Regions from separate parts of the Priestia megaterium genome, predicted to be linked through region 2. Evidence: riboswitches for the same ligand, from Rfam matches in the RefSeq annotation. Region 2 holds a riboswitch; each other region holds the start of a gene.
What was found. A riboswitch is a leader RNA that binds a small molecule or an ion and turns the genes downstream of it on or off. The one in region 2 is predicted to bind cyclic di-AMP.
Positions count from the first base shown of each region.

Region 1: another riboswitch for cyclic di-AMP. It lies ahead of CEQ83_RS18840 (potassium channel family protein); the one in region 2 lies ahead of CEQ83_RS19525 (dicarboxylate/amino acid:cation symporter).
Region 3: another riboswitch for cyclic di-AMP. It lies ahead of CEQ83_RS02285 (glutamate/proton symporter GltT); the one in region 2 lies ahead of CEQ83_RS19525 (dicarboxylate/amino acid:cation symporter).
Region 4: another riboswitch for cyclic di-AMP. It lies ahead of kdpF (K(+)-transporting ATPase subunit F); the one in region 2 lies ahead of CEQ83_RS19525 (dicarboxylate/amino acid:cation symporter).

Region 1 is NZ_CP023317.1:3,667,527-3,673,431, forward strand. Features, by position in the region: gene CEQ83_RS18820 (tetratricopeptide repeat protein) at 341-838, opposite strand; gene CEQ83_RS18825 (YjcZ family sporulation protein) at 1,012-1,098, shown strand; gene CEQ83_RS18830 (YjcZ family sporulation protein) at 1,287-1,367, opposite strand; gene CEQ83_RS18835 (TrkH family potassium uptake protein) at 1,695-3,014, opposite strand; gene CEQ83_RS18840 (potassium channel family protein) at 3,018-3,677, opposite strand; cyclic di-AMP (ydaO/yuaA leader) riboswitch at 3,802-3,946, opposite strand; gene CEQ83_RS18845 (carboxymuconolactone decarboxylase family protein) at 4,062-4,520, opposite strand; gene CEQ83_RS18850 (Lrp/AsnC family transcriptional regulator) at 4,641-5,096, shown strand; gene CEQ83_RS18855 (peptidyl-prolyl cis-trans isomerase) at 5,385-5,905, opposite strand, start outside.
Region 2 is NZ_CP023317.1:3,800,597-3,806,501, reverse strand. Features, by position in the region: gene CEQ83_RS19530 (NAD(P)/FAD-dependent oxidoreductase) at 1-1,247, shown strand, start outside; cyclic di-AMP (ydaO/yuaA leader) riboswitch at 1,850-2,004, shown strand; gene CEQ83_RS19525 (dicarboxylate/amino acid:cation symporter) at 2,185-3,420, shown strand; gene CEQ83_RS19520 (aspartate aminotransferase family protein) at 3,529-4,878, shown strand; gene CEQ83_RS19515 (CoA transferase subunit A) at 4,879-5,580, shown strand; gene CEQ83_RS19510 (3-oxoacid CoA-transferase subunit B) at 5,565-5,905, shown strand, end outside.
Region 3 is NZ_CP023317.1:420,208-426,112, reverse strand. Features, by position in the region: gene CEQ83_RS02300 (EcsC family protein) at 17-808, opposite strand; gene CEQ83_RS02295 (DedA family protein) at 833-1,438, opposite strand; gene ytvI (sporulation integral membrane protein YtvI) at 1,598-2,629, opposite strand; gene CEQ83_RS02285 (glutamate/proton symporter GltT) at 2,843-4,102, opposite strand; cyclic di-AMP (ydaO/yuaA leader) riboswitch at 4,208-4,347, opposite strand; gene CEQ83_RS02280 (undecaprenyl-diphosphate phosphatase) at 4,621-5,445, opposite strand; gene CEQ83_RS02275 (hypothetical protein) at 5,904-5,905, shown strand, end outside.
Region 4 is NZ_CP023317.1:2,985,807-2,991,711, forward strand. Features, by position in the region: gene kdpA (potassium-transporting ATPase subunit KdpA) at 1-1,466, opposite strand, end outside; gene kdpF (K(+)-transporting ATPase subunit F) at 1,491-1,571, opposite strand; cyclic di-AMP (ydaO/yuaA leader) riboswitch at 1,869-2,009, opposite strand; gene CEQ83_RS15040 (hypothetical protein) at 2,025-2,162, opposite strand; cyclic di-AMP (ydaO/yuaA leader) riboswitch at 2,235-2,377, opposite strand; gene CEQ83_RS15045 (undecaprenyldiphospho-muramoylpentapeptide beta-N-acetylglucosaminyltransferase) at 2,537-3,604, opposite strand; gene CEQ83_RS15050 (CHY zinc finger protein) at 3,782-4,117, shown strand; gene CEQ83_RS15055 (ArsR/SmtB family transcription factor) at 4,137-4,451, opposite strand; gene CEQ83_RS15060 (putative quinol monooxygenase) at 4,656-4,940, shown strand; gene nfsA (oxygen-insensitive NADPH nitroreductase) at 4,970-5,707, shown strand; gene CEQ83_RS15070 (hypothetical protein) at 5,801-5,905, shown strand, end outside.

The DNA.
Region 1 (5,905 bases), 130 kb from region 2:
GTTTATTATGATATTTTTTACATATGCGTATAAATAAAAAGCAAAGTAAATCATACCTTTGCTTTTTTAGTTAATCGCATGTTTAACTTTTCTCTCTATTCATTTACAATTATCTATATTTTCTAACAATTTATCCATAGGCTGATAGTTTCTTACTATTTTTGGAACTATGTAGACTGAACGCTCTAATAATGTAGAAAATCTAGCAGTTAAGAAGTCGTTCGACTTACATGCACTTCTTAAATTTTTTATAAATATTCTTATTGTTATATAAAAAGCAATCCTTTATGAAAATCAGCATACGTTTTCTGAAAATCAAAAATAAAACAGGACTTTAGATTCATCGTCCTGTTTGGAGCATGTTTTCGACTTTTTTAATGTCCGCGTGCGTAGGATTGATTTCCCGAGCATAGGCGATTTGTTCTTTCGCTTTTTCCATTTCTTTTAATTGAATATAGGTTTTGGCGAGTTCGAGCGGCAGCATAATCCCTTCAAAACCAAGATCTTGCGCCTTCTGCAAATAAAACAGCGATTTTTCGTAATTCCCTCCAAACATAAGCGGAGTTTCCCGATATTTTATTCCTCGAACGAAGTGCGCCAAGCTTGAAGATGGATTTAATGTTAATGCCTGATGAAGAGCCCGGTCCATTTCTAAGTTCAATACCATTTTTTCAAAGATAATTGATTCTTCAATTTGCTTTGCTAAACAAACGGCTAAGTAACAGTACAAATCAGATGCTTGAGGTTTTTTCTTCATTTCTTGTTGAATTTCGCGCTTGATCTCTTTCCACTTTCCCTCTTCTAGCTGATTCATGACGTATTGTGCATGTATTCCCACCTGTTTGCCCTCCTTTTCCTCTTTATCATAAAGGATTTCTGCGCAAATGAAAAAAGTAAGTGTTCTTCATTCTTCACAAAAAACGTTACCATTAAAAAATAGGCAAATTTCTCAATCACTTAACCCAATTAGTACATAGGATATAGAGACTTTTATTAAAGGAGGTTACACATATGGGCGCAAAAGGCGGTTTTGGTTTTTCATTTATCGTTGTTTTATTTATCCTATTAGTAATCGTAGGGTGTTCTTGCTACTACTAATTTCTAGAGAGGATGAACATCATTCATCCTCTCCTATTTCAAAAAAACCATGCTTTCGCATGGCTACATACCGATTAGATGAATGAGTAGAGGAACTCATTGTTCGGCAATATTGAAGAAATTTTTGGTTTTTACTTCCGCCTAGTATGCCTTTTTTGAAGGGGACTATGCGCAAATAAAGTTAACGTTTAAAAGCGAAAGCCAGACGCACCTACAATAACAAGTAAAACAAATAACACAACGATTAACGCAAAATTTTGTTTTCCCACGTACCATCCCTCACTTCCTGTTATCTGCTTTTAGTGTATGCAACAGCTTGGCAAAATGTTTAGGACAGGGGTGCGGATTTTTCCAATGAGAAAAACCTTCAAATTTCGCCAAAAAAAGTGAATCATATTTTTGTTTCTTTCGTTATATATAGTAAGAGATTTTTTTACTATAAAAAAGGAGGGGCTTTAATGCGCCGACATTCCAAATTGCCCATTGTTCTTGTTTTTGCCTTCTTTTTATTCATCGCAACTGTTTTGTGCGTAACCTCTTATATGTCTTGAACGTATAAATAATATAAAAAAATCGCCTCATCGAAGGCGATTTTTCTATCCTAGCATTATATCTTCGTTTGGATAGCGAACGGCTTCACGCTTTTGCTTAGATAATGAAAACGCAAGGGTTAATGGCCCCACTTTTCCTAAAAACATGATAAAGATAATAATCACGCGTCCAAAGTATGAAAGCTCAGGAGTTGCTCCCATCGATAACCCCACTGTTCCAAACGCAGAAACCACTTCAAACATAATTTTTATAAACGGCAGGTTTTCTGAGATATTTAATAGAAAAATGGCCCCAAACACAAACATAATCGAAATCATCGTAATGGCTAGTGCCTTAAACACATGAAGAGGAAGAAGCCGTCTCTTTAACAGCACAATATCTTCCCTGCTTCGTAAAAATGCCCATACAGAAAAGACAATCACCACAAACGTTGTTAGTTTAATACCTCCTCCTGTTGACGCACTCCCTGCACCTATGAACATTAACATAACCATTAAAAATATGGTGGAATCATGTAGACTTCCTATATCGATACTATTAAAACCTGCTGTGCGTGTTGTTACCGCTTGAAAATAAGACGCCCACACTTTGTCTCCTAATGACAAACTTCCAAGTGTATGTGAATTGCCGTACTCTAAGAAAAAAATAAAAAGCATGGCAATCACGTTAATGGCAAACGTGCTGATAATCATAATTTTTGAATGCAGCGTTAGTTTTTTATACGATTTTTTTACCCACATATCAGCAAGAACGGTAAATCCTAACCCACCAATAATAAACAAAAAGGAAATCGTTATGTTAATAACGGGATCTCCTACATACTGAACTAAGCTGTCAGATAATAGTCCGAACCCTGCGTTATTAAAAGCTGAAATTGAATGAAACAAGCTAAAGAATAGCCCCTTAGACCATCCGAATTCCGGAACCCAGCGTATCGCTAAAAAGATAAGTGCAACAAACTCAATTAAAAATGAAAAGATAAACAGCCTTTTAACTAGCAGGACAACTCCGCCGACGCTCGTTTGATTTAATGCCTGCTGAACGAGCATACGCTCTTTAAATCCAATTTTTTTACCTAGCATCATAAAAATCAGCACGGCAAATGACATAATGCCAAGACCGCCTATTTGAATTAACAGCATAATAATCGTTTGACCGATGACGGTAAAACGCGTACCTGTATCTACGACGGCTAAGCCGGTCACTGTCATAGCGGAAGTAGATGTAAAAAGGGCGTCTACCCACCGGATTGGCTCAGTAGTAGAAAAAGGCATCATTAATAAAAGAGCACCAATAATAATTCCTCCGCCAAAAATGGAGACAAGCAGCTGCGGCGGCGTAAGCCTAACAATTTTTTTTTTCATAAGTTAAACTCCTTCTTCTTCAAAACGGTTTAAATCGCGATTATGTCCGATAACAATCAGCATATCTCCTTGTTCAATTGTTTCATGCGCCGTAGGCGAAATCACCATTTCCCCGTCTTTTCGCTGAAAACCGATAATATTACAGCCGTACTTTGCACGAATATTTAAATCAAACAGCGTTTTATTATGAAGTTTCTTAGAAGCGACAATTTCAACAATACTATAGTCTTTAGACAGTTCAATATAGTCAATAATTTTTTCTGACACCACGTGATGAGCAATCCGCTTCGCAATATCGCGCTCAGGATGAATGACTTTGTCCGCTCCTATTTTCTCCAGCACTTTTTGATGATACATATTCACCGCTTTTACCCATACTTGCTTAACGCCCATATCTTTTAAAAGCATCGTTGCAAGCACGCTTGCTTCGATATCGTCTCCAAACGAAATAAGAGCATGATCAACGTTACGAATGCCTAGCCCTTTTAAGCTAGCTTCATCAATTGCGTTCGCTTGCACGACATATGTAGCTGAGTTGCTATATTTCTTTACTACCTCCTGATTGCGGTCAATAGCGAGCACATCCACATCCAAATTAGCAAACTCTTCAACCAAACTGCCTCCAAAACGACCTAATCCCAATACAGCAAACTGTTTTTTCATAATGTATTTATTCCTTTCTTCAACTGCTGTGTGTTCTCTTAGCTTATACTTTTTCTAAAAAATTACATGTTTTTCTTAAAAAAAGCGCAAAAAAACACAGGAAGGCTCCTGTGTTTTTTCACACTCTTCCCCCTCAAAACGCTTGCGAAGTTAGCTGTCGGGTTCGGGTTTTAAGAGTAACCCTACCTTTTTAAGGATTCACCCCGGAGCACAATATGTGCGTAAATAATGGGTCCTCCGCTCCGTAATGGATTAAGCGATTTTTATTCAAATGTCTATGATCTATTTTTTAGAATAATCGATTCGATTCATGATACGTTTCACTTCACGAAAGCTATCTTACTCCTGTGGATTTTGTCTGTCAAGATATTTTTAGGGAAGACATCACTTGCGCTGCAAACTGCAAAAATCATATAAATCTAAACTGACAATCAGTTTGTGAAATTGATCAAACAAATTAATAACAGCCAAAAGCTCTAATAGCTGCGTATCACTGTAAAATTTCTTTAATTGATCCATATCAGCATCCGTCAAATCCCTTGGACGCACTCGGTATACATCTATAAATCGAAACAGCAGTCGATCTTTTTCTTCCAGCTCTTTTTCTCTTAACACTTTTTGATTAAGCGTCTTATCGCCTACATATGACATGCTCATACACGTCTCACAGCCGTTAACACCTGCTAGATAAAGCCTGATTTTTTCCTTAGTCTCTCTTTTTATTATATCACTGTTCCAAAGCTTGTCGTATAGCTCATCATACAACCTTTTTACATCTGGAATTAAATTCAGTGCTTTTTCAAAATTTGTTCCCTCTTCGTTTGTTAACAAAACTCTTGCCATTTTTTACTCACTCCTTTTTAATTATTATAGTAAGAAAAATGGAGATTTCAGATAACAAATAAAACATATTATCTGCTGTTACTAATCAAATGAAACATTAATATGAAAGAAGGTTTTCAATTGAAAATTGATGAAATTGATTTATCGATTTTGCAGGCACTGCAGCAAAACAGCCGTCTTTCCTTAAGAGAGCTAGGAAAACAAATTAACCTGTCTCCTCCTTCAGTGGCAGAGCGAGTAAGACAGCTAGAGAGCTTTGGTATTATAAAAGGATATACAATCGATATTGATTATGAAAAGCTGCAGTTGCCCGTCTCGTGTTTTATTGAAGTAACCATGAAAAACGGAGAGCACGAGCGTTTTAAACGATTTATTTCTCAGTATCCCTATGCTTTATTCTGTGAACGCATCGCCGGACAGGCTTGCTTCATTACAAAGCTTCAGCTTCCTCACCTGCACGTACTCGAGCAATTTATTAACGAAATTACACCTTATGCCAAAACGATTTCACACATCGCCCTTTCTCACGTGGAGATGTCTTCTGCATTATTGAGTCATTTAAAAGATGAAAAGTGATTGAAACATACGTTCACCGTACTAACGAAAAGATCCGAACGATTCATCGTTCGGATCTTCTTTCCACTAAACTACTTCTGTCCTAGCCTCTTTTATTCGTCCAAAAGCATAAAAAATAACCCTCCAAAGCTGGAGGGTATAAATTTTCCGAATAATGAAAGTTTTACAACTTCATTCTATCAGGTACCGACATTTCTGTCTACTTAAAAATGTAAAAGAGCTCTCTATTAATAGAAAGCTCTTTTACCTGCTTGTTTTTTGAAAACAATCAATCTATATAAAAGGGAACTACCTAAGGCTGAAAGTCACGTGAAACCTTGGCAGTTGATCCTGGATATACCGGTTGATATGATTCAAAACAAGTTCTTTCATCATTTCTTCTTTGACTTCTGATTCCGTTTTTTTATCTTTTTGTTTTAAAATAAGAATATAATAGACTTTACCCATTTTAATGGGCTTACTACACTCTCCGATGTGCTGTTTTTTTAAAACATCTATAAAAGAGGGAGATAGATTCGAAAGCTTTAGATTATCATCATTCTCTATTTTGCTGATGGTCTGGACATCAGCATATTTTTTTTGAACGTCTTGAAGCGATGTTCCTTTTTGCAGCTCAGCCGCAACGGTCTCGGCATCATGTAAAGTTGTAAAAGTTAGCTGCGAAAAAGATACGCGCGTTACATCGTTCTCAATACGTGTATAGTAAGCGTCTAGTTCATCAGACGTAATTTGTTTACGGAAATATTCTTCTAATTTAAACTGATTTATTAGCTGTTTAGTTACATCGCTAGAACGAATGTGCAAGACTT
Region 2 (5,905 bases):
CAAATGGTTTCGGTGGAGCCGGCGCATATTCAGATGGGAAGTTTAATATCACCAGTGAATTTGGAGGCTGGATGACGGATTATCTGTCTGAATCACAGGTGGTAGATTTAATTAAATACGTGGATGAAATTAATTTAAAACACGGAGCAACCGATACGATTACGGATCCGTTAACTGATAAAGTTCGTGAAATTGAAAAACGCGGATACGCAGCAGGATTAAAGCTATTGCGTGCCCAAGTGCGTCATTTAGGAACAGAGCAAAATTTAGAAATTTTAAAAAGCATTTATGAATACTTAAAAGAAAAAATTGATATGCAGTATAAAACGGAAGTAGCCGATTTAATAACAGAAAAAGAAGATGGTCAGCATATCGTGCGCGGTATTGAATTGAAGAATGGTGACAGAATTACGGCTGATAAAGTCGTGGTTTCACCAGGTCGAGACGGCTCGAAGTGGATGAGCGACTTACTAAAAAAACGCCGTTTGAAAATGATTAACAATCAAGTAGACATCGGTGTTCGAGTAGAAACATCTAACGTTGTTATGGAAGAAATCAACAAGCACTTGTACGAAGGGAAATTTATTTACAATACGTCTGTAGGTACAAGAGTCAGAACGTTCTGCAGCAATCCTTCAGGGCATGTGGTAGTAGAGAATCATTCAGGGATTATGTTAGCAAATGGACACGCATACAAAGATCCGAAGCTTGGAAGTCAAAATACGAACTTTGCGCTGCTTGTTTCTCATAAATTTTCGGATCCATTTGATCAGCCGAACGAATATGCGCACGAAGTATCAAGATTAGCTAATATGCTGTCAAACGGAGGCTTAGTTGTTCAAAAGTATGGAGATATTTTAAAGGGGCGCCGTTCAACAGCGAATCGAATTAAAGAAGGCTTTTTAGAACCAACGTTAAAAGAAGCTGTCCCTGGTGATTTGGGTTTAGTGCTTCCATACAATACAATGAAAAGCTTAATTGAAATGACAGAAGCACTGGATCATGTAACGCCTGGGTTAGCATCTGAACATACGCTGTTTTACGGTGTGGAAGCGAAATTTTACTCCGCCCGTCCGAAGTTAAACGATAAGTTTGAAACTGAAATTTCCGGTTTATACGTGGGAGGAGACGGAGCTGGTATTACGCGAGGACTCGCGCAGGCAAGTGCGTGTGGTGTGTGGGTAGCGCGTGACATTGTTGAAAAATTAAAGAATCGTAAAGCAAGTTCTGAACCTGTTACTGTATAAAAAAAGAGGCCGTCACGGCCTCTTTTTTTTATGGGTTAAATAACGAGAGGGAATAAGTAAAAAGTAAAGAACTTGTACCGCTCCAACTCCGATAGTTTTATATGATAATTACCCGCTCCTTTTTTAAAAGATAGTAGGAAATCTATACTTCTATCTTGAGCAGAATTAAGTAGAATAAGGGGAATTGATAATGTCGATTTCTTCGCATCAATAAAGTCAGTGAAATTTTAGGGAGTGTATATCAAGCAGTACAAGGATAAAATCAACAGTTGGAAAGAGTTATTTTTTTGATAAGTAAAATATTTATGGAAGCAGTAAAGTACATGGATATTAGAATAATTATACATATTTATGAATGATATTAATGAGAAGAAAGTTCACTTTATAAACTATTTTTTGAATTAATTTTTTATTCATTAGATTGTAAGTCTTGTTAAATAGGTGTTTTTGGTTTATTGAAATATGGTGTAAATATTTTAAAATATAACAATTCTCAACTTTTTACGATAAAATCATGCATTATTTTTGAATAAAAACTTGACAGGAATACATAAAATGAATTTTAATTAAAGTAACAATTATTATCATGCAAAAATATTAAAGAAAATTATTTGCTTAATCTCTTTTGTTTTATAAGAGAACGGAGGACCCATATTTGTGCGTAATGTACTTGGGGTGAATCTTGAATGAATCAAGTAGGGTAACTCACGTACCCGAATCCGACAGCTAACTCCGTAAGCATTCAGTGAGGGAATAACAGGTCTATGAAACCATGATATTCTCATGGTTTTTTGTATAGCTAAAAATATTCCTAAACTATTAATCTGAAAATTTTTAATATATTGTATATTTTGAGTGTTATCACCCTCAATGCATGGTAAAATAAGTATAGTAGTTAGAATCATTCTAATATAATTTATTTATGGGAGGTAAATCTATGAAGCTATCGACAAAGATCATTATCGCGCTAATTGCTGGTGCTGTTGTAGGAGTGTTGATTAATGCTTTTGCTCCAAGTGCTTTTGCTCCGCTGGACAAGTACTTGTTTACGCCGCTTGGGCAAATTTTCTTAAGCTTAATTAAAATGCTTGTTGTACCAATTGTGTTTTTCTCTATCACGTTAGGCGTAGCAGGTTTAGGAGATCCTAAAAAACTGGGAAGAATCGGGGCAAAAACAGTTTCGTACTTCCTAGTGACAACAACCGTTGCTATTGTAATTGGTTTATTATTAGCGTTTGTTATTAAACCAGGAACATTTGGATCTTTTGATACACAAAACGCTTCTTTTAAAGCTGAAAAAGCACCGCCGGTTGGAGAGACATTCTTAAATATGATTCCAGTCAATCCAATCCAAGCGATGGCTGAAGGGAATATGCTTCAACTTATCGTTTTCTCTATCTTTATCGGTTTTGGTATTACGATGCTTGGAAGTAAAACCAAAGGGCTTTATAATTTACTCGAGCAAGGCAATGAATTGATGATGTACCTTGTAAATCTAGTGATGAAGTTTGCTCCTTACGGAACATTTGGGCTTCTTGCAACAGCGGTTGGAAGTCAAGGCTGGCAGGCAATTAAAGCGATGGGGCTTTACATGATTGTAGTCGTGCTCGCACTGTTCATCCATTCGATTGTAACATATGGGGGGTCAGTCGCTCTTATGGCCAGACGTAACCCTATTGAATTTTTTAAAGGTTTTGCTCCTGCGATGACAGTTGGATTCAGTACATCAAGCAGTAGTGCAACGCTTCCGATTTCAATGAATGTGGCTCAAAAAAATCTTCGTGTCCCGGAGTCCATCAGCAGTTTTGTTCAGCCGTTAGGTGCTACCATCAACATGGATGGAACAGCAATTATGCAAGGTGTCGCGACTATTTTTATTGCGCAAGTATACGGCGTTGACCTGTCGCTGGGTGCTCTTGTGACGGTTGTATTAACAGCGGTGCTTGCTAGTATTGGTACAGCAGGCGTGCCGGGAGTTGGTCTCATTATGCTAGCGATGGTACTGAGTTCGGTTGGCCTGCCTGTAGCAGGTATCGGATTGATTATCGGGATTGATCGCTTGCTTGATATGCTTCGTACATCTGTAAATATTACGGGAGACGCTGCGTGTGCCGTTATTGTGGCTGAGTCAGAAGCAAAGCGTATCGATAAATCTGTAACGCAATCAGCTTAATATGTGTAAAAGCTCTAGCTATATGCTAGGGCTTTTTTTATTGGCAAGAAACTCTTCTTTTCAGCATACAGTTTAATAAGAGTATGTGTTTGAAAGGAGAGTGCGGAAATGAATAAGACCCATGTGATAAAGCCGCTGCTCGACGACGACTACCCAGTTATTTCATATGGAAAAGGAATTTATTTGTACGACCAAGATGGAAAAAAGTACATAGATGCTTCGTCAGGGGCAGTTACAGCAAGTATCGGACACGGCGTAAAAGAAATTATTGATGCGATGACGGATCAGGCACAGAAAGTTGCGTTTGTATATCGGTCGCAGTTTACAAGCGATCCGACGGAAGCCTTAGCTAAGAAACTATGTGAATTAAGCAGCAATCATTTCCAGTGGAGCTTTTTTGTTAACAGCGGGACAGAAGCGACTGAAACGGCTATGAAAACAGCCATTCAGCATTTTCAAGAGCAAGGAAAGCCAACCAAAACAAAGGTTTTGTCACGCTGGATGAGCTATCACGGTATTACAATAGGAGCGCTGTCTATGTCAGGGCACGTTGGAAGACGAAAACGTTTCTCGTCTTTGCTTGAAGATTATCCTTCGGTTTCACCTCCTTATTGCTATCGATGTCCGTTTCATCAAACCTATCCATCCTGTAATCTTGCTTGTGCACACGAATTGGAAACAGTTATCAAACGAACCGGCCCTGAACATATTGCTGCTTTTATTACAGAGCCCATTGTAGGAGCTGCCGGAGCAGCTCTTACACCTCCACCCGGTTATTATGAAGTGATAAGAGAAATTTGTGATAAATATGATGTGTTATGGATAGCCGATGAAGTCATGACTGGAGTTGGGCGTACAGGCGTGATGTTTGCATATGAGCACTGGGGAGCTAAACCAGACATCATGACGCTTGGAAAAGGAGTGGGAGCAGGATATACACCGATAGCCGTTACGTTAGCTAGCAGCAAAACGATTGAACCTATCATGAACGGATCCAAATTAATTATGAGCGGCCATACGCTAAGCGCTAATCCGCTGTCAGCGGCTGTAGGGCTAGCTGTCTTAGCCTATATTGAAAAGAACGATCTTGTTCAACAAGTAGCGCTGAAAGGAGCCTATTTAGTAAAAAAATTGAAGGAGCTTCAACTTCTTTACCCTATCATTGGTGATATTCGTGGCAAAGGCTTACTAGTTGGTCTTGAGCTTGTACAAAATCCAAAAACGAAGGAGCCTTTTTTATCCTCCGAAAATATGACGGCGCGCGTAATAAGTAAAGCCCATAAAAATGGTCTTCTCCTTTATCCTTCACAAGCAGGAACAGATGGAGTAGAAGGAGACGGTATTATTATTGCGCCGCCATTTACGATTACTCATCGCCAACTTGATGAAGCGGTCGTGTTGCTTTCGAAAACATTGTATGAAGTACAAAATGAAAAACAGGGAAATGAGGTGAAATAAGTGACAAAGGTCGAAAACTCATTTCAAAAGATTACAACTGTGGAACAAGCAATTGAATACGTGGATCATGCTGCTACGCTGATGATAGGAGGGTTTGGAGGCGTAGGCAGTCCGCCTTCTCTCATTGACGGCCTTATTGAAAGCGAAAAATCAAATTTCACACTGATATGTAATGATTCAGGCTTTCCTCATATTGGTGCGGGAAAATTAGTAAGTCAAGGAAGAATTCAAAAACTGATCGCTTCTCACATTGGATCGAATCCCGTGGCTGGAACGCTGATGACAGAAGAAAAGCTGAAAGTTGAGTTTTCTCCTCAAGGAACGCTTGCTGAACGGATTCGAGCGGGGGGAGTTGGACTTGGAGGAGTACTGATTGATGTAGGAATAGAAAATGACATTATTCAATTTGGAAAAGAAAAAGTGGAAGTAGACGGCAAGACATTTTTAGTTGAAAAACCGCTCACAGCCGACGTGGCTTTTGTATATGCAAAAAAAGCAGATCCATTCGGCAACTTGCTCTATGATAAAAGCGCTCGAAACACTAATCCATTAATGGCTATGGCAGGTCGTATAACTATTGCTGAAGTGGAGGAAATCGTTCCTCTTGGCGACATTGACCCAGAGAATGTGATGACGTCAGGCGTATTTGTGGATTATATTGTGCCTTCAAAAGGAGTGAATTGGAAATGGGTTTGGGAATAGATATTCGTCATCGTATTGCAAGACGTGCTGCGGCTGAAATCAAAAACGGCATGATTGTTAACTTAGGGATTGGCATTCCTTCTCTTATTCCTAATTATGTACCAAGCGCTGTTCATGTGATGTTTCATGCTGAAAACGGAATTTTAGGGTTAGGATCTTCGCCTCCTTTAGGTGAAGAAGATGAGAATGTCTGCAATGCAGCAGGCTATCCAACAACTACTGTTCAAGGGGCTTCATACTGTGATAGTGCTACAGCCTTCGCGATGATTCGAAAAGGATACGTCGATATGACCATTCTTGGTGCGTTAGAAGTGAGTGAAAAAGG
Region 3 (5,905 bases), 1.6 Mb from region 2:
TCATACCAGCCTATTTTTATTTTTTAGATTGTGAGACTTTTTCTAAAATGCGTCTTTTACGGTAAAGCATCATTCCAACTTCTCCTATATCGCTAATCGCTTGTTTGTTAATATACGCCCCAAACACCATCCCTGCTATAGGAATCATTTGAAATAGCTTTTTCCATCCCAAGTTGTCTCTATAGGTTAGAAACACTTCTCTCCAACCTTGGAGCTGCTGCAAGCTCTGCGTTCGATTGCCGCTTGCTAATTCTTCTAAAATCGCACGCTTTCCTACAATATCAGAGGATGAAAACTGCATGCATTTGACCATAAAAATGCGTTCCTCTTGCTCAGTGGGATCGTAACCATAAGAAACAGCCACTTCTTGCAGTGTCTTAAGCGTAAGTCCCAATACAAAAGGAATATCAATCGCCAGTGTAAAAATTCCACCTACTCCGGTTGTAGCTCCTTGCAGCTGCGCATTCTTTTTTCGAACTTCAATAAAATACTCCGCCAACTCATCCATTTCCTGCAGAGATAAATGCTGAACATCCTCTATTGACAGCTGCTTATTTTCTTGTAATTGGGCTGATGCTTTCTCTAGCGTGGCAGACGTATTAGCTAAATACTGGCCTCCATTATCAACATACTTAGCAATTTCATCTAATAATTTTTCTATTTTTTGATGAATGAACTTTGGCGTTACTTTATCTAAAGCTGAAAAAGGCAAGCGAGCCAGCCGCTCCCAGAAAAAAAGTCCTTTTTGGTCTTTCTCCCACTTTTCAATTTTTCGTAATTCTATTCTCAATTGTTCATGCTCTGACATATCCTCACTCTTTTCCTCGATTTATCAGCTCTGTCCTACTTGTTTATTCCGCACATATTTAATGATAAAAAACAACGCAATTAAAACAACAATTCCGATTCCAATAGGCTGCATGTATTGAGATACAATCGGACCCACCTCTTTCCACTTAGGTCCTAACTTATATCCTAAATATACGTAAATAGCCGTTACTGGAAGCATCGCAACAAATGTGTAAATAGAAAACAGCCATACATTCATTTTTGCCATCCCGCATGGAAAAGAGATAGCCGTACGCACTCCTGGAATAAACCGTCCAAAAAAAGCGACCCCGCTGCCGTACTTATTAAAAAAGCGATCGGCAGCGTCAATTTCTTTTTCTTTCACCAAAAAATATTTTCCATATTTTAAAACTAGCGGTCGTCCACCGTAACGTCCCAGTGCATAAAGAGTCAACGGTCCACACACACCGCCTACTGTACCTGCAAGGATAGCCAGATACAAGTTCATATCACCTTGGTACACCCAATACCCTACTAAAGGTAAAACAAGCTCTGCGGGGACAAACTCAAACGTTAATGCTAAAATTACGCCAAAATAAGAGAGCTGTTTTAGCGCTTCAATTAAAGAAAGTAAAACCGACTCTAACAAAAATTCTCCTCCTCATGTCATTAAATCTAAGACTGCAAAACTATAATTTAGCCGATTGATAGATAAAAACCAACGCGACATAGTTTTTTCCTTTCCCTCTTTACGTATGACGTACTACAAAAGTTTCAATAAAAAAAGCGCTAGTTTTATCCAGCGCTTTTATAGTTTAAAGTTAATTTGAATAATACCTACTTTACGAAGAGCATCGTATAAAATAACTAAAGCCGGTCCTAAAAACAACCCGACAAAACCTAAAAGTTTAAATCCAATGTACAAACTAACTAATGCAGCCAAAGGTGAAATACCCATATTTGTAGAAAATACTTTTGGTTCTACTACACGTCTTACTACCGTAATGACTCCAAATAGAATAAATAAGCCGATTGCTAATGAGTCATGTCCTTGCGTAAGAGCAAAAATCCCCCATGGAACGAGCACCGAGCCTGTCCCAAGGATTGGTAAGATATCGACAATTACAATTAATAAACTAAGCAGCGCGGTATACGGAACATCTAATAGCCAAAGCCCTACATAAGCCATTACAAACGTCATGACACTTAAAATAATTTGTGCCTTAATAAAACCAACCCCCGCTTGGATAAGCTGAGTGATGACAACTTGTAGCTTATATTTCGTTTCTTCTGTTAAAAATGACTTAATTTTATTTTTAATAGCAGGCAGCTCAAGGCTGATAAATACAAGCGCTACTAAATAAATAAGAAACTCTAGTAGAAACCCAGGAACAGTAGCAGCAAAGCTAATGATGATTTCCACGGTACTTTTTAATAGAGAATCTAATGAATTTACGGTTTTTTCAAGCGTGCGCTCGATAGAAGAAATCACTTCTGTAGGAAGAGCGTTTGAATAGTATTTCCACTTGATAATAGTTGGATAAATCGCGGTTTCATAGATTTCTTTTACAAATGAAGGCGCTATCTTTGAAAGAGCAACCACTTGCGTGACGATTGTCCGAACAATAAAAAATCCAATAAGTATGAGCGAAACAACATATAAAATGAAGGTCATAAGCACTGCGTAGACTCTCTTCATTTTAAAAGATTGATGCAATTTTTGAACAATACCCTCAAGCGCTAATGCTGTTAATAAAGCAAACACAATCGGTAAACTGTAAGGGATTAACAAACATACGATTACTATCGAGGCGATGACCCATATTCGCTTTTTCCACATACTCTACTATCCCCCAACTAGCTAAGCTATCTCTATATTTACTGATAAAGAAAGGAACCAGTGACTGCTTTTATGTAAGAATAAAATTTGGATATATTTATACCTGATGTTACATATTATAGGGTCAATTTCCATAATAATAAAGGAATTATTATGAAAAAAGCTACTTATTCTAATTTTTTGAATAGAATAAGTAGCTTTTTAATTTATAAATTAGCCGGCTCTCATGACCTCTGTACCTTTTTTAGGGTCAAATTTGCCTTCAGATTTAGACATTACAATTGCTGCTAGTGTGTTTCCTACTAAGTTAACAACCGTACGTGCCATATCCATGATTCTGTCTACTCCCGCAATGAAGGCTAATCCTTCTGCCGGAACGCCGATTGTTCCAAGAGTAGCCAGTAATACAACAAATGATGTTCCTGGCACCGCAGCCATTCCTTTAGATGTAACCATCAATACCAGAATGAGCGTCAGCTGTTGAACGATCGTTAAATCAATACCATACACCTGCGCTAAGAATAACGCTGCAATCGCTTGATAGAGAACAGAACCATCTAGGTTAAATGTATAACCAATTGGTACAACGAACGATACGATAGCTTTTGGACAGCCCATCTTTTCAAGTTTTTCCATAATTCGCGGAAGAACTGTCTCAGAACTAGATGTACTGTATGCTAACAACAGTTCATCTTTCATATAGCGGAATAAGTGGAAAATGTTAATTCCTGCCCATTTCGCAATTCCTCCTAATACAACAAGTAGGAAGAAAATTAACGCTAAGTAAACTAAGATAACAAGCTTTCCTAATGAAAGGAGTGACTCTAAACCGAATTTCGAAACTGTTACACCAATTAAAGCAAATACTCCAATCGGAGCCACTTTCATTACTAGGTTTACCACGTGAAACATTGCGTGAGAAACGCCGTCAAAGAATTGAACAACAGGCTTTCCTCTTTCTCCAATTGCCGCTACTCCAAGTGCGAACAATACTGTAAAGAAGATAATTGCTAGCATGTCTCCTTCAACAATTGACTGGAAAAAGTTTGTCGGAACAATGTGTAAGAACGTTTCAGCCACTGACTTTCCTTCTTGCTGTTCGGATGTTTCAACGTATTGTGAAATATCACTCTTCTGTGCTGAATGAATGTCTACACCTTGTCCAGGATGAAAAATATTAGCAATCAATACACCGATTACAATTGCGAAAGTTGTAATAATTTCAAAATAGAGAATGGTTTTAACGCCCAGCTTTCCGACCTGTTTACCGCTACCTGCTCCTGCAACTCCAACGACTAAACTTGAGATAACAATTGGAATAACAATCATCTTAATCAATCTTAAGAACAAGTCTCCCAGCGGCTGCAGGTATGTTACTACACGCGGATCGTTAAACCAAATTACTCCTACAAGAACACCGAGGATTAAACCGGTAAAAATCTGCGTAGCCAAACCAAAACGAATTTTTTTCATAGATGTACCTCCCCAAAGATGTATGACATTTGTATATACTTTTCTGAAAAAACAAAAAAGACTATTCTTAAGAAAGAACAGCCTTTTACTTACGCTATTTTGGGCTCTTTCTCTCAATAAAGCAAACGAGGTTAACTGTCGGATTCGGAATTGAGAGTTTCCTACCTTTTGTAAGGATTCACCCCAAGGCAGCTTTACTGCCGATAATGATTCCCCCGCTCTATACGATTAAGCTTATTATTCAATTTTTATAAAATTAAAACGATCTATACGTTGTCATACGTTTTTTACAGTCAATAAAACTAAACAGAAGTCTTACTTTTACTTAACTTTATACTGCACAAATATTAATTTACTATTTTTCGACACGTTTTGTCAATACCCATGTTTATAAAACGCTTTCAAAAGACAATAATATATATTTATGCAAAAAAGCTATTGCAATGTTGCAATAGCTTTTTCTTGCTTTTTAAGTCTTTATCAGAAGTTTAAATGGCTATAAAATACGCTTATTTATTTTATAAAAATACAAAATATAGAATAGCCGCTAAGACAATTCGATAAATGGCAAACGGAACTAATTTAATGCGGTTGATTAATTTTAAGAAAAAGCGAATCGATATAAGCGCAAAAATAAAGGCGCTGATAAAACCAGCAATAAAAAACGGTAGTGCATCTGATGTGAAATACTGCCAGTTTTTAACCAATGAAAGTCCACTTGCTCCTGCCATAATTGGCACTGCCATAATAAATGTAAAATCTGCGGCTGCCTTATGGCTCATTCCAAGAAGAACCCCTCCTGAAATCGTTGAGCCTGAACGAGAAAAACCTGGCCAAAGAGCAATACATTGAAACAGTCCTATACCTAGTGCTTGTCCATAAGACATTTGGTCCACCGTCTCTACACGCGGACGTTTAGGTCCAAACAAATCTGCTAGAATCATTAATACAGCTCCGACCACTAAGCCAATTAGCACCGTATTTAAAGAAAACAAATGTTCATCAATGTAATCATCAAACAAAAGTCCTAACACTCCTGCGGGTAACAAACCAACAATTACCTGCATTAAATTTAAGCGATTTGTCGGTCCAATTGCAGCAGCTGGTTTTTTTCCCAATCCTAATAAATTAATAAAACGATCTTTAAAAATAACAACTACTGCTAAGATCGACCCTAGCTGAATAACAATCTTAAATGTATTAGCTACTGGAGATGAAAATAATTCTTTTGAATTTAACCACAGGTCATCCACAATAATCATATGCCCAGTTGACGAAACAGGAGCAAACTCTGTTAAACCTTCTACAATCCCTAAAATGATTGCTACAATAATTTCCCACATAAAGCTATGTACCTTGCCTTTCTTTCAAATTAATAAGCTTATCGCTTCGTTTTACATGCTCAACTATTTTCCTATTTTGACACTTGCTTTTTTATCATAATTGTTAAAACTATGAAATACAATGTGTATTTGCAAAAAGATAAGAATCTTTAATAATTTGTAATAAAAAGCTTACATGCTACAACCAAAAAACACGATATCAGCTTTTATTTATTTTAAAAAGCAGTCACTATGTTCAGTATAAATTCTGGTTCCTTAGCTAAAAATGAATCATCTAGACTATTTTTCTTTAGTGTGAAAAAATGACTAAATCATTATGTTTTTTCCATCCCCCTTTACTGTCATCTATCATTTTAATCCAATAGGGCTGAATTATACGACATATCCCCTAAGTAATTTGAAACTTTTTTCTCTCTTTTCTCGTATATAGTAGTATCTTTTTTAGGAGGCTTTTTACTAT
Region 4 (5,905 bases), 810 kb from region 2:
TAGCGTCCAATATACATAACGATTCCCGTTGAAATGTTCCAAAACGGCGTTGCATCACCGAGTCCTTCAAAGCCGGATCCATTGTTTGCTGCTGACGACGTAAATTCATACAGTGCCTGACTTAACCCGTGAAAGCCTGGATTTGATATACCTTCTATTCCTAAATGAGTGGTAAGTGCTACAGCTGTTCCTCCTAAAATTAGCAGCGGTTGCAAAATAAGCGTCACGGCGATTAGCTTCATTTCTTTTCCTTCAATTTTTTTACCTACGTATTCTGGTGTTCTTCCAACCATTAAACCTGATAAAAATACGGCGATAATGACGTACATCATGACATTCATAAATCCTGCTCCGACACCGCCGAATACGGTATTTAACATCATATTTCCAAGCGTTAACAACCCGGTAAGAGGCGTAAGAGTATCGTGCATGGTGTTGACTGCACCTGTTTCACTTGCTGTCGTCACGATGGCGTAAAGCGTCGACATGCCGACACCAAAACGGACTTCTTTCCCTTCCATATAACCGTTCGCTTCGTTCAAATGAAAAGCATCAAGTCTTGGATTGCCACCCCACTCTGTTACGAACGCTGTGCTTAAAATAACGATAAACAGCATACTCATCGCTACAAACAAAATGCGGCCTTGCTTACGCTTTCCGATCATTTTTCCGTATGTGAAAGGAAGTGCTGTTGGCAATAAAAGCATAAGGACGATTTGTAATACATTGCTCAACGCGTTAGGATTTTCAAATGGATGAGCTGAATTGACACCAAAAAATCCCCCTCCGTTGTTTCCTAGCTCTTTAATTGAAAGAAAAGAAGCAACTGGTCCCCTTGCTATTTGCTGTGTTGCCCCTTCTATTGTATGGGCAGTAACCGTTCCGCTTAACGTTTGAGGGACACCTAAAAACATAAATAAAATGCCTGTTATAAAAGCGATAGGAAGTAAAATACGCGTAATTGACTTTACAAAATCAACAAAAAAGTTTCCCATTTCTTTCCCTGCCAGCCCACGAATAAAAGCGATTGCTACTGCAAGTGCCGTTGCTGGTGCAGCAAACATCATAAATACAATGGCGGCCATCTGCGAGAAATAGGACAATCCTGATTCGCCGCTGTAGTGCTGCAAGTTCGTATTTGTCATAAAACTAATGGCCGTGTTAAAAGCAAGTGCCGGATCCATTCCTTTGATGTGGCTTGGGTTAAACGGCAGTACCCCTTGAAACCGGAAGATAAGGTACACCACAAAAATCATAAACGTATTCGCCAAAACAAGAGCAAATGCATATTGCTTCCACGTCTGATTAAGCCCTTTAATTCCTGCTGCTTTAAACATCACCGTTTCTATCTTTCCTATCAAGCTAGTGTTTTTATCGTTTGAAAACACATTCGCTATATAAATACCTACGGGCTTTGCAATAAGCGCTACAAAAACAAGCAGCAGCGCAACTGATAGTAGAAAAATCCCCACTTTTTATTCCTCCGCTTATTAAAATTGTTCTGGATTTAACAGTACATATACTAAATAAATTAAAACGAGAACTGAAATACCTGACAAAATGAACGACATGTTCACTTCTCCTCTCTGTCGTCTACTACATGAGACGACCAGCGAATAATTCCGTACATAGCAGTCGCTAATAAGGCAAGCGTTCCAAGCATCATCATATCCAAGTTGCTTCCTCCTAACTGTTTCCTGACAAAAATGATAGCTTCTAAGTTTAGTGACGGTTTCTTTTCATAAAGCATCACGTCCAAAAAAGCTAACCGCGAGACGTGATGCTATTTTTTTCCACTAAAAAACCGCAGAAGAGAGTTCTCTTCCGCGGTTTAATGCACGACAAATAAGCCGTGATTGACACGAATTTTTTACTCCCAAAACGCTTACGGAGTTAGCTGTCGGATTCGGGTTATGGAAGTAACCCTACTCAGTTAAGAGATTCACCCCTAGTACATACGTACAAAATATTGGGTCCCCCGCTCATAATTGATTAAGCGTATATTTGTTATTTAATTTTTAGACTTAATGATGACTTTTACTGCTGCGTTTAAAACTTTGATTAGCTAACGTAGACAAATAGCGGTTTGCTAGATCAAAAGATTGCTGGTCGCACATTGCCCGATATTCAATCATTTGAATCATTTGCTTAGATAAATGCATCCTGACGCTCCTTTCACCTATATTTTGAAAGGAGCGTACTATCCGCTGTTATAGAAAACGACCACGATTACACCATCCTCTCTCTTAACGCTTACGAAGTTAGCTGACGGGTTCGGGTCAAGAAAGTAACCCTACTCAATTAAGAGATTCACCCCTGATAATTGGGTCCTCCGCTCTTTCCTTCTCTTTCAGAAAAGACTCAGCGTTTCACAGTGGAACGTTTCATGAGAGTAATCTTACTCCTGTTAAAATTTACTGTCAACAACATTTTTTGAAATTTTAAAAGCTTTATTTTTCTATATTTATTCATTATTTTAAAATAATAATTCCAGAAGAAAAAAAGCGTTCTTATCGAGGAGATAAGAACGCTTTTTTTAGCTCATTTTCTCAATTTCATTTACAAGAATTGAAATAGCATCCGTTTTTGTTGCTTCACGCATTGTACGCTTCATTGTACTTGCCTGCTGCTGAAGCTCACTTACTTCACGTAAAAACAATTCTTTTGTTAACTGTTCTTCTTCTACAACCATACAGTAGCCTTTTTTCTTAAAAGATTGTGCATTTAAAATTTGATCTCCGCGACTCTGTGCTTTTGATAAAGGAATAATCATCATCGGTTTATGAAGAGCTAAAAACTCAAAAATGGCATTGGATCCACCGCGTGTAATCACATAATCAGTTGCCGCTAGAACATCAGGAAGCTGTTCGTTTACGTATTCTAACTGACGGTATCCTGACTCTTTTTCAAGGCTTGTATCAATATTGCCTTTTCCGCAAAGGTGTACAATTTGGAATTTCTTTTGCAGTTCAGGCAAAGACTCTCGAACGATTTCATTAATACGGCGTGCTCCTAAACTTCCGCCCATAATCGTTAAAATGGGGCGCTTATCATAAAAGCGTAGCCAGCTTTCCCCGTTCGCTGCGCTTCCGCTAAATAGCTCTTTTCGAATAGGTGAACCAACAACCTGCACTTTTTCTTTTGGAAAGTAGTTTGCGGCTTCATCAAAAGAAGTAAAAATTTTAGTGGCAAATTTCTGCGCAATTTTATTTGCCAGTCCCGGTGTTAAATCACTTTCATGAATGAACACGGGAATGTTTAAAGATTTAGCAGCCATTACCACAGGAACTGTGACGAAACCGCCTTTTGAAAAAACAAGAGAAGGCTTTAGTTTTTTCAGCACGCGACGTGCATCGCCAACCCCTTTTGCTACTCGAAATACATCTTTTACATTTTCCATATCTACATATCGACGCAGCTTCCCGCTTGAAATCGCATGATATGGAACGTTTAATTTTGTAATTAATTCTTTCTCAATACCATTGTGAGAACCGACATAATGGATATCCCATTTTTCACTGTCTAATTCTTTCATGATGGCAATGTTTGGCGTTACGTGCCCCGCTGTTCCGCCTCCGGTAAAAACGATAACTTGCTTACTCATTTTTTCTTCCTCTCTTTGCATCACTTAATCGATCTGTTTTGACATCAATTTTTATCTAATCTTTTTAGCATGCAATCTGACATGTAAAACGATGGTTTTATTATAGCATTTTTCTTTTTACATATGTATGATAAGGCGTATAAAAGCATGCTATACTTTTCATAAGGAGTGATGATAATGAACAAATCTGTACCTGCAGTAAAAGGTGACACAGTGGATTCCGAAACGCGCTGTACGCACTATCATACGGATAAAGATATTATCGCAATAAAATTTTATTGCTGTCATACATATTATCCATGCTATCAATGTCATAACGCACATGCGGATCACGACATTAAAAGATGGCCAACATCTATGTTTAATGAAAAAGCTATTCTTTGCGGAGTATGTAAACATGAGCTCTCAATTAATGAATATTTAACCTGTAACTCGACTTGCCCTCACTGTCGTTCTTCTTTTAATCCCGGATGCAGCCTGCATGGACACATTTATTTTGAACAAAAAAGCTGAACAAAATATCGTTCAGCTTTTAAAATAATTGCTCATCTATATTGATAATGGAAGGAAGCAGACCTGGGAACAGTTCCTCAAGTTCTTCTAAACGCAAGGAATAATAGTGCTGCGTACCTTCTATACGTAGTTTGATAATTCCAGCTTCGCGAAGTACTTTAATATGATGTGATAGCGTTGATTTTGATACATTTAATTTTTGATAATACGAACAGGTCTGCTCCTTTCTTGTCGCTAAACACTGTACAATTCGCAGCCGGTTAGGATCACTCAACGCATGTAAAATAGGCGTTAATTTAATTTCAGATTTCGGTGGTTGATAAGGTTTTCTCATGCTTAAAATATAACACAGCTTCTTTTGTGTATCAATGTTCGATAACTTTCGAACTAAATTCCTTGCACTGTTATTTAATCGGTGTTATAGTTTCATTGTTCGATGATATTCGAACTTATCTTCATTTTAATCGTAAATTGAATGAAAGATTAAAAACAAAACAAATAATATAAAGCACCATCATTATTAAAGGAGGAATCATCCATGATTCATTTACAAGCTTCAATGAAAGTTAACCCAGCAAAAAGAGAAGAATTTTTAGAAAACGTACAAGAACTAATTAAGCATTCTTTACAAGAAGAAGGAAACAGCAACTATCAACTATTTGAAGATGCTTTTACACCTAACACATTTATGATGATTGAAGAGTGGAAAAGCGAAGAAGCAATTCAAGCACACAATAAATCAGCTCATTTCCAAAGTTTTGTAGCATTTGCTCAAACTGGCGTACTTGTAGCACCTTTAGATGTAAAAACATTACAAGGCTAAAAATAACTTCTTTGAAAGGATGACGCATCATGAATGAAGCAATTCGTACAATTCAAGATCATCGTTCTATCCGTCAATATACAGACGAAGCAGTAAGCGACGAGCATTTAGATACAATTATTCAATCTGCTCAGTCAGCCGCTTCTTCTATTAACGGACAGCAAGTAACTATTATTAGCGTCCAAGATAAAGAAAAGAAGAAAAAGCTTTCAGAGCTTGCGGGCAACCAAGCGTGGATTGACCAAGCTCCTCTATTTTTAATCTTTTGTGCAGATTTTAATCGTGCTAAGATTGCAGCTGAGCTTAACGATGCGCCTCTTGGCGTAACCGATGGGCTTGAGTCAATTTTAGTGGGGGCAACCGATGCTGGAATTTCTTTAGAAGCAGCAACAGTTGCAGCAGAGTCACTCGGTTTAGGTACAGTACCAATCGGCGGAATTCGCAGAAAGCCACTAGAAGTCATTGAACTCCTAGATTTACCGGAATACGTATTCCCAGTAAGCGGTCTTGTCATTGGACATCCGGCAGATCATTCTGCGAAAAAGCCTCGATTACCACAAGCTGCTGTGCACCATCGTGAAAGCTATAATCATGACTTAAAGTCATTGATTCAAGACTATGATGCTGAAATGGCAGAGTATATGAAAAAGAGAACAAACGGTGCAGATGACCGCAACTGGTCACAAACTGTATCCGCTATTTACAAAACCATTTATTATCCAGAAGTTCGAGCGATGCTTGAAAAACAAGGATTTAAATTCGAATGATCAAAAGCTGCGATAAACATCGCAGCTTTTTTTATCTACTTTAACAGCGTCTTGAATAGACTAAAAGTAATACTCGATAAATGAGGTGTTTGGATGGAGTTTATTTTAATTTGTAATTTTCTTTTAGGTGCAACGGCAGCGCTTTTATTGATACCGGCTTTTACAAAAAAGAACACCCTTCACGTGACTTTGCTGTCT